3 regions of the Klebsiella sp. B345 genome follow, and region 2 is predicted to be linked to each of the others. Evidence: predicted binding sites of a transcription regulator. Region 2 holds the regulator's gene; each other region holds the start of a gene.
What was found. The regulator Fur, encoded in region 2, represses iron uptake genes when iron is present. The targets are predictions, from matches to a motif close to ATAATAATGAGAACNACTATCAA.
Positions count from the first base shown of each region.

Region 1 (4,887 bases), 2.2 Mb from region 2:
CATCACGGAGCGCCCGGACTGGCGTGAAAAGGCGACGGAATACGGCTTTAACTTTCATACCATGTACGGCGAGCCCTACTGGAGCGAAGAAGCCTATTACAAACTGACGCTGGCCCAGGTTGAAACGCTCGAAGAGGTCACCGCCGAGCTGCATCAAATGTGCCTGCAGGCCGTGGAAAAAGTCATCGCCAGCGATGAGCTGATGGCGAAATTCCGTATCCCGAAACATACCTGGGGATTCGTGCGCCAGTCGTGGAAAACCAACCAGCCGTCACTGTACTCGCGTCTCGATCTGGCGTGGGACGGTATCGGTGCGCCGAAGCTGCTGGAGAACAATGCCGATACGCCGACTTCACTGTATGAAGCCGCGTTCTTTCAGTGGATCTGGCTGGAAGATCAGATCAACGCCGGGCAGTTGCCAGAAGGCAGCGATCAGTTCAACAGCCTGCAGGAAAAGCTGATTGAGCGTTTCGGCCAGCTGCGCGAGCAGTTTGGCTTCCAGCTGCTGCATATGGCCTGCTGCCGCGATACCGAAGAAGATCGCGGCACCGTCCAGTATCTGCAGGACTGCGCAGCGGAAGCCGGCGTTGCCACCGAGTTTCTGTATATCGAAGATATCGGCCTGGGAGAAAAAGGGCAGTTTACCGACCTGCAGGATCAGGTGATTGGCAATCTGTTCAAGCTCTACCCGTGGGAATACATGCTGCGCGAAATGTTTTCCACCAAGCTGGAAGATGCTGGCGTACGCTGGCTGGAACCGGCCTGGAAGAGCATCATTTCCAACAAAGCCCTGCTCCCGCTGCTGTGGGAGATGTTCCCTAACCACCCGAATCTGCTGGCGGCCTACTTCAGCGAAGATGCGCACCCGGAGATGGAGAAGTACGTCATCAAACCGATCTTCTCCCGCGAAGGCGCCAACGTGTCGATCGTCGAGAACGGCAAAGTGCTGGAGGCCGTTGAAGGCCCGTACGGTGAAGAAGGTACGATCGTGCAGGAGTTCTATCCGCTGCCAAAGTTTGGCGACAGCTACACGCTGATCGGCAGCTGGCTGATCAACGACCAGCCCGCCGGGATTGGCGTGCGCGAGGATCGCGCGCTGATCACTCAGGATCTGTCGCGCTTTTACCCGCACATTTTCGTCGAATAAGCCTCACCCCGGCAGCGCAGATGCCTGTCGGGGTGATTTATTGCCGCCACCGTTACGCCCCAATCAACACTGACAGCATACTCAGCGATCCCATCTCAATACCGTCTACCGGGATAGAAATCGGCTCTTCGCCGTCCCAGGTGCCCAGCACATACAGCAGCGGCAGGAAGTGTTCCGCCGTCGGGTTTGAGAGCGAGCCACCTTCATGCGCCAGATAGTTCACCAGCGGATGTTCGGCCACCGGTCCTTTCCAGCTGAGGTTGGTTTTCACGTAATCGTTAAAGGACTCCGCCCACGGGTATGGCGTGTTCTCGCCGTGCCAGCGTGCTGTTCTCAGGTTATGGACCACGTTACCACTCGCCACCAACATGATGCCTTCATCACGCAGCGCCGTCAGCTTGCGTCCCATCTCCAGATGCCAGGCCGCCGGTTTGGTGCTGTCGATACTCAGCTGCACCATCGGGATATCCGCATCGGGGTACATTTTAATCAGGACACCCCATGAACCGTGATCGAAGCCCCAGGCTTCTTTATCCAGCGTGACGGGAACCGGCGCCAGCAGCTCAACCAGGCGCTGCGCCAGCGCCGGGGAACCAGGAGCTGGATAATGCGTATCGTACAGCGCCTGCGGGAAGCCGCCAAAATCGTGGATCGTCTTCGGCGTTTCCATGGCCGTCACCCCGGTGCCACGCGTAAACCAGTGCGCAGAAACCACTACGATCGCTTTTGGACGCGGTAATGTGTCGCCCAACTGGCGCCAGGTACGGGTATAAATATTGTCTTCCAGCACGTTCATCGGGCTGCCGTGGCCTAAAAACAACGCTGGCATTCGGGTACGGGACATGGTGATATCCTTAATAACTAGAGAGGAATTGTGATGCCTTCACATTACGCGTTTTTGCGTCAGGAATAACTCAGATAAGCATGATGATGATCGTCAGAAAATTTGAATGTAATTCGCTGTAAAGGGGCACTTCACCCTCTCGCCGTTACCGAACAATCTCGATATTATTAATGATAATCATTATCAAAGGAGGGGAATGATGTCGTCACCCTTAATATTGACGCTACTCGCCGGGAGCGCAACGTTCATCGGTGCTGTTTTTGGCGTCCTGGGTCAGAAACCGTCCAATCGTCTGCTGGGATTCTCCCTTGGATTTGCTGCCGGGATCATGTTGCTGATCTCACTGATGGAGATGTTACCTGCAGCGCTGAGCGCCGAAGGGATGTCGCCGCTGCTCGGCTACGGTATGTTTGTCATCGGCCTGCTGGGCTACTTTGCACTCGACCATCTGCTGCCGCACGCCCATCCGCAGGACCTGATGTCTCCCGGAATTGCACGCCCGCGTAATCTACGCCGTACGGCGATTTTGTTGACCCTCGGTATCAGCCTGCATAACTTCCCGGAAGGGATCGCCACCTTTGTGACCGCCAGCAATAACCTCGAGCTGGGGATGGGCATCGCACTGGCCGTCGCGTTACATAATATTCCTGAGGGGCTGGCGGTTGCCGGCCCGGTGTATGCCGCAACCGGCTCGCGCTCGAAAGCCGTGCTCTGGGCTGGGCTTTCCGGACTGGCGGAAATCCTCGGCGGCGTGCTGGCATGGCTGGTTCTTGGCAGTCTGGTGTCGCCGGTGATCATGGGAGCCATTATGGCCGCCGTTGCCGGCATTATGGTGGCGCTCTCGGTCGATGAGCTGATGCCGCTGGCAAAAGAGATCGATCCCCAGAGCAACCCCAGCTATGGCGTGCTGTGCGGGATGTCGGTGATGGGATTAAGTCTGGTTGCCCTGCAGGCAATGGGAATAGGCTGACCTTAAAACAACAAAGCCCACGCTGGCGTGGGCTTTGAGATGACGTCGGTCGTTATCAGCTGGCTTTACGCTCATGCTCACGACGGTAGGCCACCAGGTCTTCGATGGTGACAACAGCCATATTGTGCTTCTGAGCAAAGGTAATGCACTCTGGCGCACGCGCCATGGAGCCATCGTCGTTTGTCAGTTCACACAGGACGCCAGCCGGCTTGAAGCCCGCCAGGGTCACCAGATCGATGGTCGCTTCAGTATGACCGCCACGGGTCAATACGCCACCCGGCTGCGCGCGCAGCGGGAAAACGTGGCCCGGACGATTCAGGTCGGAAGGTTTGGCGCCGTCGGCAATGGCCGCACGTACGGTGGTCACACGGTCAGCGGCGGACACGCCGGTGGTGACGCCTTCAGCGGCTTCAATGGTCACGGTAAAGCCGGTGCCATAGGCGCTAGTGTTGTTTTCCACCATCATCGGCAGGTCAAGCTGCTTGCGGCGTTCGTCGGTCAGGCACAGGCAGACAATGCCGCTGCCGTGACGAATGGTCAGCGCCATCTGCTCAACGGTCATGGTTTCGGCGGCGAAAATCATGTCGCCTTCGTTTTCACGGTCTTCATCATCAAGCACCATCACACCGCGGCCTTCACGCAGTGCATTCAAAGCGTGTTCCACACGTTCAAAAGCGGTACCAAAAGAGGAAAGGAGCGTCTGATTCATGGTAAATAAACCTCATTAAAATTATGGTTACCAGAATCAGGGCAGTCTTAGGAGTGCCGGTTAAGCGGCAAAAGTCAACGCAAGCGGATCGCAATCCGGCTGAGCCGTTACTCTCTCCCATCCGGACTCTAACCGTCGGCCCCGGAATTACACCGGATCTGCTGACCTTTCTGCTTTCGCAGAAAGCGCTCGCGGGCTTTCAACGCATGGTTGATTTACCGCCGGTGGGGAATTTCGCCCCGCCCTGAGAATAAGCGAAGTAACTATAACGCTATTGATTATCATCGGCAACGTATAAGCTTCAAACATTTCTGGTTTATAGCGCACGCCGTTCGCACTACAATAAGCGACAAATCGACCAGAGCAGGAAACCACCATGATTGACCCGAAAAAAATTGAACAAATCGCCCGCCAGGTCCATGAGTCAATGCCGAAAGGCCTGCGCGATCTTGGGGACGATGTGGAGAAAAAAATCCGCCAGGTCCTCCAGTCGCAGCTGACCCGCCTGGATTTGGTTGGTCGCGAAGAGTTTGATGTACAGACTCAGGTACTGCTGCGCACCCGCGAGAAACTGGCTTTACTGGAACAGCGTATCAGCGATCTGGAAAGCCGCGCGGCGGCCCCGGACGTCGAAGAGAAGCCGTAAAAAATAACGGGCCCGCTGCGGCCCGTTATTGTTTTAATGTTCGAGTTCCGATGCTACCTCTTCATCGACCTGACGGCAGTAGAGTTCATACCGTTGACAAAACCATTCACGATGTTCCTCATCCATATTGCCGACAATGGCCTGGAGATCCACGCTATGGCCTTGTGCGCGCATTCTGGCAAAACTCAGCGCCAGAAAATCAAAGTTGTTCATTGAATACAGTTCGTGATGATTCATCCGCATACTCCTTCAACCGTGAGTGTTCTGTTAGGTCATATGCTTTTACTGACTTCAGTATTTATACTTACGCTACCGCTTTCTGTACGAAAAATGCGCCCGATTAGCTTATTTATTGCGCTGAATCATTTCTCTCATGATTAAATAAAAAAAAGCCCACGATCTCGCGATCGCAGGCCTTATTAACGGGCTTAATCCTTACGCCGTCGGCCGTTTCACCGGCACTTCGACGTCAGTCATTACTTGCCGCTATCTTTCTGAATCTTCTTGATGATATTGGTGGTTGAGCAGCCATCTTCAAAGTTGAGCACCAGCACCTCGCCGCCGTTGGCCC
Region 1 is NZ_CP180443.1:2,259,786-2,264,672, forward strand. It holds gene ACMYSO_RS10560 (glutathionylspermidine synthase family protein) at 1-1,147, shown strand, start outside; gene ygiD (4,5-DOPA dioxygenase extradiol) at 1,200-1,991, opposite strand; gene zupT (zinc transporter ZupT) at 2,191-2,961, shown strand; gene ribB (3,4-dihydroxy-2-butanone-4-phosphate synthase) at 3,017-3,670, opposite strand; FMN riboswitch at 3,776-3,926, opposite strand; gene ubiK (ubiquinone biosynthesis accessory factor UbiK) at 4,047-4,316, shown strand; gene glgS (cell surface composition regulator GlgS) at 4,350-4,553, opposite strand; gene hldE (bifunctional D-glycero-beta-D-manno-heptose-7-phosphate kinase/D-glycero-beta-D-manno-heptose 1-phosphate adenylyltransferase HldE) at 4,793-4,887, opposite strand, start outside.
Region 1: a site for Fur is predicted at 2,156-2,178, ahead of zupT (zinc transporter ZupT). Genes of this name have one in related genera too.

Region 2 (4,887 bases):
AAGCACTTCCGCGATAAAAGTATGACGGCTAATATTGTAACAAAAAGAAATAGAATATGTGCGCTTTGTCATAATCTTAAGCTTTGGTCGGCGAAAGAGATTGATAATTCGCGTCACGAAAAATAGTCTATCAATAGTGGTTATGCGGATTTTTACCGCTCCACTTTTTAGCAGTCTTATTTATTTTTTCGCGGTTTGCCCTTGGCACCGCTTTTAAAACGTCAAAGAGGATATGCACATGCGTACGTTTAGTGGCAAACGTAGTACGCTGGCGTTGGCTATTGCCGCCGTCACCGCGATGTCGAGCTGGATCGTTGTTCCGCAGGCCAGCGCAGCAGGATTTATTGATGATTCCACATTAACCGGCGGTATCTATTACTGGCAGCGTGAGCGTGACCGTAAAGATGTGACCGACGGCGATAAGTACAAAACCAACCTTTCTCACTCCACCTGGAACGCCAACCTCGACTTCCAGTCTGGTTATGCTGCCGATATGTTCGGTATCGACGTGGCGGCCTTTACCGCCATCGAAATGGCGGAAAGCAGCGAAAGCGGACACCCGAACGAAATTGCCTTCTCTTCACGAAATAAAGCGTATGACGAAGATTACTCTGGCGATAAGAGCGGGATCAGCCTGTATAAGGCCGCGGCGAAATTTAAATACGGCCCGGTATGGGCGCGTGCTGGTTATATCCAGCCAACCGGGCAAACGCTGCTGGCTCCGCACTGGAGCTTTATGCCGGGTACCTACCAGGGTGCTGAAGCCGGAGCCAATTTTGATTACGGCGACGCCGGTGCGCTGAGTTTCTCCTACATGTGGACGAACGAATATAAAGCGCCGTGGCACATCGAGATGGATGAGTTCTACCAGAACGACAAGAAAACCAAAGTCGATTATCTGCACTCACTGGGCGCCAAATACGATTTTAAAAATGACCTCGTGCTGGAAGCGGCGTTTGGTCAGGCTGAAGGCTATATCGACCAGTATTTTGCCAAAGCCAGCTACAAATTTGATATTGCCGGTACGCCGTTAAACACCAGCTACCAGTTCTACGGTACGCGTGACAAAGTCAGCAACGGCGGCAGCAACGATATTTACGACGGTACCGCCTGGCTGCAGGCATTGACCTTCGGTTACAAGGTCGCTGATGTGCTTGACCTGCGCCTGGAAGGGACCTGGGTGAAAGCCGACGGTCAGCAGGGTTACTTCCTGCAGCGTATGACCCCAACCTATGCGTCGTCCAACGGTCGTCTTGATGTGTGGTGGGATAACCGCTCTGACTTCAACGCCAACGGTGAAAAAGCGGTGTTCTTCGGCGCGATGTATGACATGAAAAACTGGAACATGCCGGGCTGGGCGTTTGGCGCATCATACGTTTACGCATGGGATGCTAAGCCGGGCAGAATGTCCACGCCGGACGCTTATTACAACGCGGATACCCGTCTGAAAGAGTCTGCCTACAGCCTGGATGCCATGTATACCGTCCAGGACGGGCGAGCCAAAGGTACGCTGTTCAAACTGCACTTCACGCAGTACGACAACCACTCCGATATCCCGAGCTGGAGCGGTGGTTATGGCAACATCTTCCAGGATGAGCGTGACGTGAAATTCATGGTTATTGCCCCGTTCACTATTTTCTGATGCCGTCGCGGCAGGCCTGAACCTGCCGCAACTCTGAGAGGTTAATGATGAAGAAACTATTGCTCATCGCACTAATGGCATCAGGGCTGGTAGCCTGTACGCAGTCTCCTGCGCCGAAAGAAGATACAAAACTGAAAGATGCCTACAGCGCCTGCATTAATACGGCGGAAGGTAACCCGGACAAAGTCCAGGCCTGCCAGAGCGTGCTGGATGTGCTGAAAGAAGATAAGCAGCATCAGCAGTTCGCCAACCAGGAAAGCGTACGAGTCCTCGATTACCAGCAGTGTATTCTGGCGACCCGCACCGGCAACGATCAGGCGGTGAAGGCGCGTTGCGACCAGATCTGGAAAGAGATCCGCAGCAACAATACCAAACCCTGATAACCTCCTGCCAACTCCGCATAATCAGTGCATAAAAAAAGCCAACCGTCAGGTTGGCTTTTTACTGTTTGCACGCGGGAAACTTATTTTTCCACCGCGTCGTGTGCATGCTCATCTTCGCGGCAATCGCCTTCTGCACAGTGGCCGTACAGGTACAGGCTGTGGTTGGTCAGACGGATGCCGTGACGGGTAGCGATTTCACGCTGGCGCGCTTCAATAGAGTCATCACTGAACTCGATCACTTTGCCGCAATCAAGGCAGATAAGGTGATCGTGATGATGCTGCTGCGTCAGTTCGAAAACAGATTTACCGCCTTCGAAATTATGGCGGGTAACAATGCCTGCATCGTCAAACTGGTTCAGTACGCGGTAAACGGTAGCCAGACCAATTTCTTCACCCATGTCGATCAGGCGTTTGTATAAGTCTTCCGCACTGACGTGATGGTTATCCGGTTCCTGCAAAACTTCCAGGATTTTTAATCGTGGAAGTGTGACTTTCAGGCCAGCCTTCTTTAATGCGGTATTGTTGTCAGTCATGCGGAATCTGTCCTGTTGCTAATCGATCTACTTCCATCAGCGGAAGTAATACAGAGAATCACCCGATGTAATGCGTCTCATTATAGAACTGCCATGTTGAAATGAAAACCGCAAGCATCGTGCCTTGTATGCTGTTAAAAACGAGGTGCCAGTTACAAACTGCGTCACCTGACCTCATCGAATCAGAGGACATTGTACAGATATGTGGTTAAAAGTTAAAAACTTGTAGCTATTAGTTTTATTGCTTTTACCTATCAAAACGGCGAAACCATAAGGTAACGCCGTTTGATCATTATGCGTTTTTGATTTCTTCGAGATGCAGCTCTTCAGAAACCTGCTTCACCCACTGCGAGACACGTTCGTTGGTCAATTCAGGCTGGCGATCTTCATCGATAGCCAGACCGACGAAGTGGTCGTCATCCGCCAGGCCTTTAGAGGCTTCAAAATGGTAGCCCGCCGTCGGCCAGTGGCCCACGATAGTGGCGCCGCGCGGCTCGATAATGTCGCGAATGGTGCCTAATGCATCACAGAAATATTCTGCATAGTCTTCCTGGTCGCCGCAGCCAAACAGCGCAGCCAGTTTACCGTTGAAGTCGACCTCTTCCAGCGTCGGGAAGAAATCGTCCCAATCACACTGTGCTTCACCGTAGTACCAGGTAGGAATGCCGAGCAGCAGAATGTCGTAGGCTTCCAGATCTTCTTTGCTGCTCTTGGCAATGTCGTGAACATCAGCAACATCTTTACCAAGCTGCTTCTGAATCATTTTTGCAATATTCTCGGTGTTGCCCGTGTCGCTGCCAAAAAAGATGCCGATGATTGCCATGAGTAAAATAACCTCTTGAAACTTAATAATGTGGTAGTGGCGTAATGCCCGCAGATAACGGCAATCATAGCAGAACAGGCGAGGGGGCGGAAACAGCAATCACGCCCGACTGCACACTCTGCTACATGAAAGCGTTTTTTTGAGGATTTTCAGGCTTTATCCTGGCGATGCAGGGCTGCCAGCTGAGTCATGAGTATCTCTTCGATCAAATCGCTGCGGTTCATATTGCGTGCTTCCGCAAGCTCATTGAGTGCGTCTACTGCCTCCGCGTTGAGTTTTAGCTCAACACGCTTCAGCCCGCGAACTTTATCGCGCTTGAGCTGATTACGTTTGTTGATGCGCAGTTGTTCATCGCGCGCAAGCGGATTGGTCTTTGGTCTTCCCGGGCGCCGCTCGGTTGCGAACAAATCTAATGTCGTACGGTCCGTTTGTTCTTTTGCCATGATTCTGAGTGACTTCGGGGAAACAGGTTGTCGGGCTATAGCCGACACAGATAGCGCGCCATAATACATCAGGCGAACCGCTGCGCCAACGACCGCGGGCATTCTGCTGCGCGGTCGGGCAGTTTTTAGCCAGTTAGGCCTGTCGCGTGCTCAGATAGCGGCGAATTGCGCGTAAAACGGCCTCCGGTTTCTCGGCATGGACCCAGTGGCCGGCTCCGGCAATCACATGGGCCCGCGCCTGCGGGAACTGGGCGAGCAGGGTGTCACGATAGGCATCGGTGACGTAAGGTGAATTCCCGCCTGGGATAAACAGCGCCGGATGCGGCCACGCCGGGATGGGTTCCCAACCCACAATGTGCGGGTACTGGTCCCATAACACCGGTACGTTAAAGCGCCACTGGCCGTCGACGAAAGATTTCAGCAGGAACTGAATCACACCTTCTTCCTGCAGATGTTCACGCATAACGGCCGCTGCCTGCTGGCGGGTGGTCGAGGCGGCGGTGGTGACGGCATTAATGGCGGCAAAAATTTCGTCGTGGCGCCGTACGTGATAATCCACAGGGGCAATATCGATAGCGACCAGGCCATCAATGCGCTCGGCTGCCACGGCGCTGAGCGCCATCACTGCTTTGCCGCCCATCGAATGACCAATAAACGTGGCTTTCTCAATCTGCCGATCGTCCAGTGTATCGATCAGATCCTGCGCCATTGCCGCGTAGGTCATCTCTGGCGAACGTGGGGAAAGCCCATGATTGCGCATATCAACCTGCACAACATCGTGGTCACTGACCAGATCGCGAGCGAGGATCCCGAGGTTGTCGAGACTGCCGAACAGACCGTGGACGAGGATGACAGGAGAATTATTGTGCGGATTTTGTGCAGATTGCGCGCGGCTATTTAATTTCATGGCAAAGTTCTTTTTTTCGCTTCGTCGGGTTAGGGTATTATGTTGGACATTCTGCCATCCGGCTGCAAGACCCAGAGCTATCTGAGTTTTACCGCCATCCTGGTTTGACGCTATTCGCGGTCAGGATTTGTCCTTATAATCCTGACAACTTGTATT
Region 2 is NZ_CP180443.1:4,490,123-4,495,009, forward strand. It holds gene chiP (chitoporin ChiP) at 239-1,642, shown strand; gene chiQ (ChiQ/YbfN family lipoprotein) at 1,690-2,022, shown strand; gene fur (ferric iron uptake transcriptional regulator) at 2,106-2,558, opposite strand; gene fldA (flavodoxin FldA) at 2,851-3,381, opposite strand; gene ybfE (LexA regulated protein) at 3,531-3,824, opposite strand; gene ybfF (esterase) at 3,958-4,731, opposite strand.

Region 3 (4,887 bases), 2.2 Mb from region 2:
GGGTACTCGCGGGACAGCTGACGGAAGCCATCCAGCAGCAGTTCGCCTTTCTGTTCCGCCTGTGCCGGGAGATTTTGCGTCAGCAGGACGTTGATCGTCGCCAGCGCCGCGGCACAGGCCAGCGGATTTCCACCGAAAGTGGTGGTATGCAGGAACGGATTGTCGAACAGTACCGAGAACACCTCTTCGGTGGCGACCGTCGCGCCGATTGGCATTACGCCGCCGCCGAGGGCTTTGGCAAGACACAGAATGTCCGGCTGAACGTTCTCGTGCTCACAGGCAAACATTTTGCCGGTGCGTCCCATGCCGGTCTGTACCTCGTCGAGGATCAGCAGTGCGCCAAACTCATCACACAGCTTACGTACCGCAGGCAGATAGCCTTGAGGTGGTAGGATCACGCCACCTTCGCCCTGGATCGGCTCAAGGATCACCGCCGCGACGTCATCACCGGTTTTCTTGCACTCGCTGAGTAGCGTGCGCATGGCGTTGATATCGCCAAACGGCACGTGACGGAAGCCCGGCAGCAGCGGCATAAAAGGCTTACGGAAGGTTGATTTGGCGGTAGCCGACAGTGCACCCAGCGATTTTCCATGGAACGCACCGCTGGTGGCCACGAAGGTAAATTTACCGCGTGGCGATTGATAGGCTTTAGCGAGCTTGAGTGCTGCTTCGACCGATTCCGTACCGCTGTTACTGAAGAAGCTGTATTTCAGTTTGCCGGGCGTTAATGCCGCCAGCGTTTTGGCCAGCATGGCCCGTAGCGGGTCCAGCAGTTCCTGACTATGAAGAGGTTGTTTAGCGAGCTGATGCTCTACGGCGGAAATCACAACTGGATTACGGTGCCCTACATTAAAAATCCCAAAACCACCCAGACAATCGACAAACTCTTGTCCTTGAGTGTCGACAAGCGTATTTAACCCTCCCGCCTGCCACTCTACGGCTCCGTAATCCCCGCCAGCGGTGACCGATTTTCGGTACTCTAAAAACCCTGGATTCACATGCTCTTTAAAGTATTCCCTGACCTCCTGGTTAAGTGCTTTCATCTCCTCATGATCAAGCGTTCGCTTCTCGATGAGATTCAGTGCGTGTGCGCTGCAGGCCAGAGCCGATGCGCTGGAAGGTAACCTGTTCAAAGTGAGCTCCTGGGGCGGGCGTATCACATGATACTGAATTAAGTATTGCAGGGATTACGCCACTTCGGTGGAGGCGCTGAAAATCGGGATAAACGCAGCGTGAAAGCGCATATGTGCGGAATTTAATCTCACGGCGATATTTTTGGCATGTTTTACTCCTGAACGGAGCTAATAACCTGCTGGCAGCTATACCGCCGCGTGCTTCGCGGCGGTGCAGGTTGCCCAATTTGAGGGCAGAAGGGAGGCTTAATCGAGCTGAGAAATTTCCATGGCCGCGCGGTCGATGACGGCAACGATCTGTTTGAGCTGCGCGTCGCTGGTGGGTTGCTGATTCACTTTCAGATCCAGTACGGCTTTAAAGTTCTCCAGCGCCCGTTTCATCTGCGGGTTTTTGCGCAGTTCACAGCCGACCATCCGCGCCTGTAAGCGCTCCTGAATTTGAGCCAGTTGCTCGAGATTTTCGGCGTGCAGCTGGCTGCCTTCTGCGGTAATGGCGATTTTCTTGCGGCCATTTTCCTCTTCAACGCTGATCAGACCCTGATCCTGCAGGAGATCGAGGGTGGGGTAGATCACGCCCGGACTAGGGCTATAGTTACCCTGAGTCAGGGTCTCAATCTCTTTAATCAGTTCGTAGCCGTGGCTGGCGTTGCGAGTCAGGATATCGAGGATAACCAGTCGCAGTTCGCCGTGACCAAAGAAACGCTGACGGCGTCCGCCGCCTCTGCGTTCGTGCTCGCCATGATCACCGCCTCTGTGGCCGTGTTCCCCACGTTCGCCGCGGTGCCCACGTGGCCCGCGCCCTTCTTCATGATGATGTCGCATCGTGTATTCCTCATTAGTTTTGATATATCTAATGTATATCTAAAAAATGACGGTTAGCAAGTATGAGATCTGATATTTTTTTAATATGTTGATTTTAAATGTTTTTGTTTATGGGTTTGGACTTTTTTGCTTTTTGTCACGACTATATCAAAAATAACTTGCATTCTTTTTAATGGCAATCATTATCATTTAGGTCATGTTTAGATATATCTATTTTTCACGAAGGCGATCGAATCGATGATGATAAAAACGAAAAACACTCAGTACCCGCAACGCGTTCGTAATGAGCTGCGTTTCCGTCAGTTAACCGTCCTGCGCGTAGAGCGTATCGGCGCGGCTTTTCAGCGCATTGTGCTGGGCGGAGACGCGCTGGACGGTTTTGTTTCCCAGGGGTTTGACGACCATACCAAACTGTTTTTCCCCGAAGCCGGCGCCGCGTTTACGCCGCCGCAGGTCACTGATGAAGGCATTAACTGGGGTGAGGGCGTTCGTCCGGCAACCCGCGACTATACGCCGCTGTACGATGCTGAGCACCATGAGCTGGCATACGACTTCTTTATCCACGACGGCGGGATTGCCAGCAGCTGGGCGCTGGCGGCCAAACCCGGCGATACCCTGGTGATTGGCGGGCCGCGCGGTTCACTGGTGGTGCCGGAAGATTATGCCTGGCAGCTGTATGTCTGTGATGAGTCCGGGATGCCGGCACTGCGCCGCCGTCTGCTGGGCCTCAGTCGTCTGCCCGTGCGCCCGCAGGTGACGGCGCTGGTCACGATCGGCGATGTCTCCTACCAGGATTATCTGGTGGACCTGCAGGGCTTTAATATTGAGTGGGTGGTGGGTCATCAGCCTTCCGTCGTGGCGGAGCGTCTGGCACAGGTGAACGTGCCGCCAGAGGATTACTTTATCTGGGTTACCGGTGAGGGTGCGGTCGTCAAATCGCTGCTTGGGCGCTTCGAGAACGATGAGATTGATCCACAGCTGGTACGCTCTCAGGCTTACTGGCACAGCAAGTAATCGCTGCTCCTGCGAGCGCTCCCCGGGTAACGATATAGACGCGTAGCCCGGGGCCTCTTCTACCTTACCTTTAGCTACGCATCACGCGCTTCCCGGCGACATCCAGCATCAGCGCGTCGCCGTCATGAAAACGGGTCAGCACCTCACTTTGCTGGCACAGAAAGGCGATACCGGCCTGGCGGGCGATAATCGCCCCATGCGAAACCTCGCTGCCTTCCTGCAGGCAGATGCCTTTTACCTGCCGGGGATCCAGCTGCACGACTGTGGAAGGAAAGATATCGTCGGCGATGAGGATCGTCGGTCCTTGCAGACGCAGCGGTTCCTCGTTGCGGCCCGCGAGATGGCGTAGCGTACGCTGCAGCAGATCGTCGATATCAATATAGCGTGCCTGCAGATAGGCATCGTCCAGAGAGCGGTATTGCTGGCTAAGATCAACCAGCACCTGATACCACGCCCAGGCCGCGCCGCAGTGCTCATTTCGCATGATTTCACAGGCGGTATCGTATAAATCAGGATCGTCGAGTAGCGTATGATGGCCGGAAAAGATCGCCGCGATATCCGCGGAATAACGATCTTCCGCCAGCGTGGTTAGCGCGGTGAGATCCGCCAGGGTCTGGTCGATAGCCTGCTTCAGGCGCTGCATCTCATCGGCAATATCTGCGCCGTTTTGCCGCTCAGGTTGGGCGTGAGGCCGCAGGTAGCGCATCGCGCTCCCCTGGACGCGGACGACAGCCGGCGCAGAAGGGGCGGGCATGGCGTCCGGCTGCTCGCCGAAGTTATCTGCCGCCAGCGCCTGAAATGCCGCCAGCGCCGCCTCGGCGTCCGGCCCGCGGGCCAGCAGCCGCAAGGTATCGTTGCAACGAACCTGGAGCAGGGCAATCTGGTTGATGCTGTCAGGCGACACGCATTTACCGCCTTTCTCCAGCACCAGATCCGCCTGGAACCCGGCCAGAGCCGCCACCAGACGCGATGCAGGGCGAACGTGCAACCCGTTGTGATTTTTGATCACCACCGAGACGGATTGCCCGCTCAGATCGTCATCACTGGGCGTTGCCTCAATGATCTCTGGCGCTAACGATGGTAACCCCAGCTGCACGCGCTTGGCTTCCAGGGCGTGCATGGCGTCGGCGATCACTTTATCGATATCCGATCCGGTGGCGGCGCTGACCGTGGCCGCCAGCGTGCCTTCGACCAGCGGGGCCGCGCACAGACGGACCTTGGCCGCGATGGCCGGATCGAGGAGATCCAGCGCGGTTTCCGCGCTGAGCAGGGCGCTGCCGATATCCATCATCACCAGCACGTGGTCGGTATCGGCCACGGACTCGATCGCTTCCATCACCTTCAGCGGGTCAGTGCCGATCGGATTCTCCGGATCGTCAATCCCGGCGGCGATCGCCAGCTTGCAGCCATCGCCAATTAACATCTGCCGGGCCAGTTCCCCGACGCCTTCGCCCAGCCGGGCGCTATGAGAAACAATCACCAGGTTTACCATCGCCTTATCCTTACGCTTTGGCGGCTGCCGCCAGTTCCTGAATCATCAACATCACCGAGGTTGCCCCCGGATCCTGATGCCCGATGCTGCGCTCACCGAGATAGCTGGCGCGGCCTTTGCGGGCCTGCATGGTGATGGTGGAACGAACGGCTTCCTCCGCCTGCTGCGCTGCGACGTCCAGCGCCTGTTGCACTGACAGGTGCTGTTCGCCGGACTGGCGCAGCGACTCGACCACCGGCAGCCAGACATCGCACATGGTTTTGTCGCCGGGTTCTGCTTTCCCACGGTTGACCACGCCCTCGGCCCCTTCGCGCATCATCTGATACAGTTCATCGAGGGTCAGGCTCTGGTGAGCCTGAGTTACCTGGGCTGCGCGAATAAAGAAGGTGCCGAACAGCGGCCCGCTGGCGCCGCCGACGTTGGAAA
Region 3 is NZ_CP180443.1:2,295,255-2,300,141, reverse strand. It holds gene ygjG (putrescine aminotransferase) at 1-1,133, opposite strand, end outside; gene ACMYSO_RS10745 (PadR family transcriptional regulator) at 1,380-1,955, opposite strand; gene ACMYSO_RS10740 (siderophore-interacting protein) at 2,193-2,969, shown strand; gene dhaM (dihydroxyacetone kinase phosphoryl donor subunit DhaM) at 3,040-4,461, opposite strand; gene dhaL (dihydroxyacetone kinase subunit DhaL) at 4,472-4,887, opposite strand, start outside.
Region 3: a site for Fur is predicted at 2,122-2,144, ahead of ACMYSO_RS10740 (siderophore-interacting protein). Genes of this name have one in related genera too.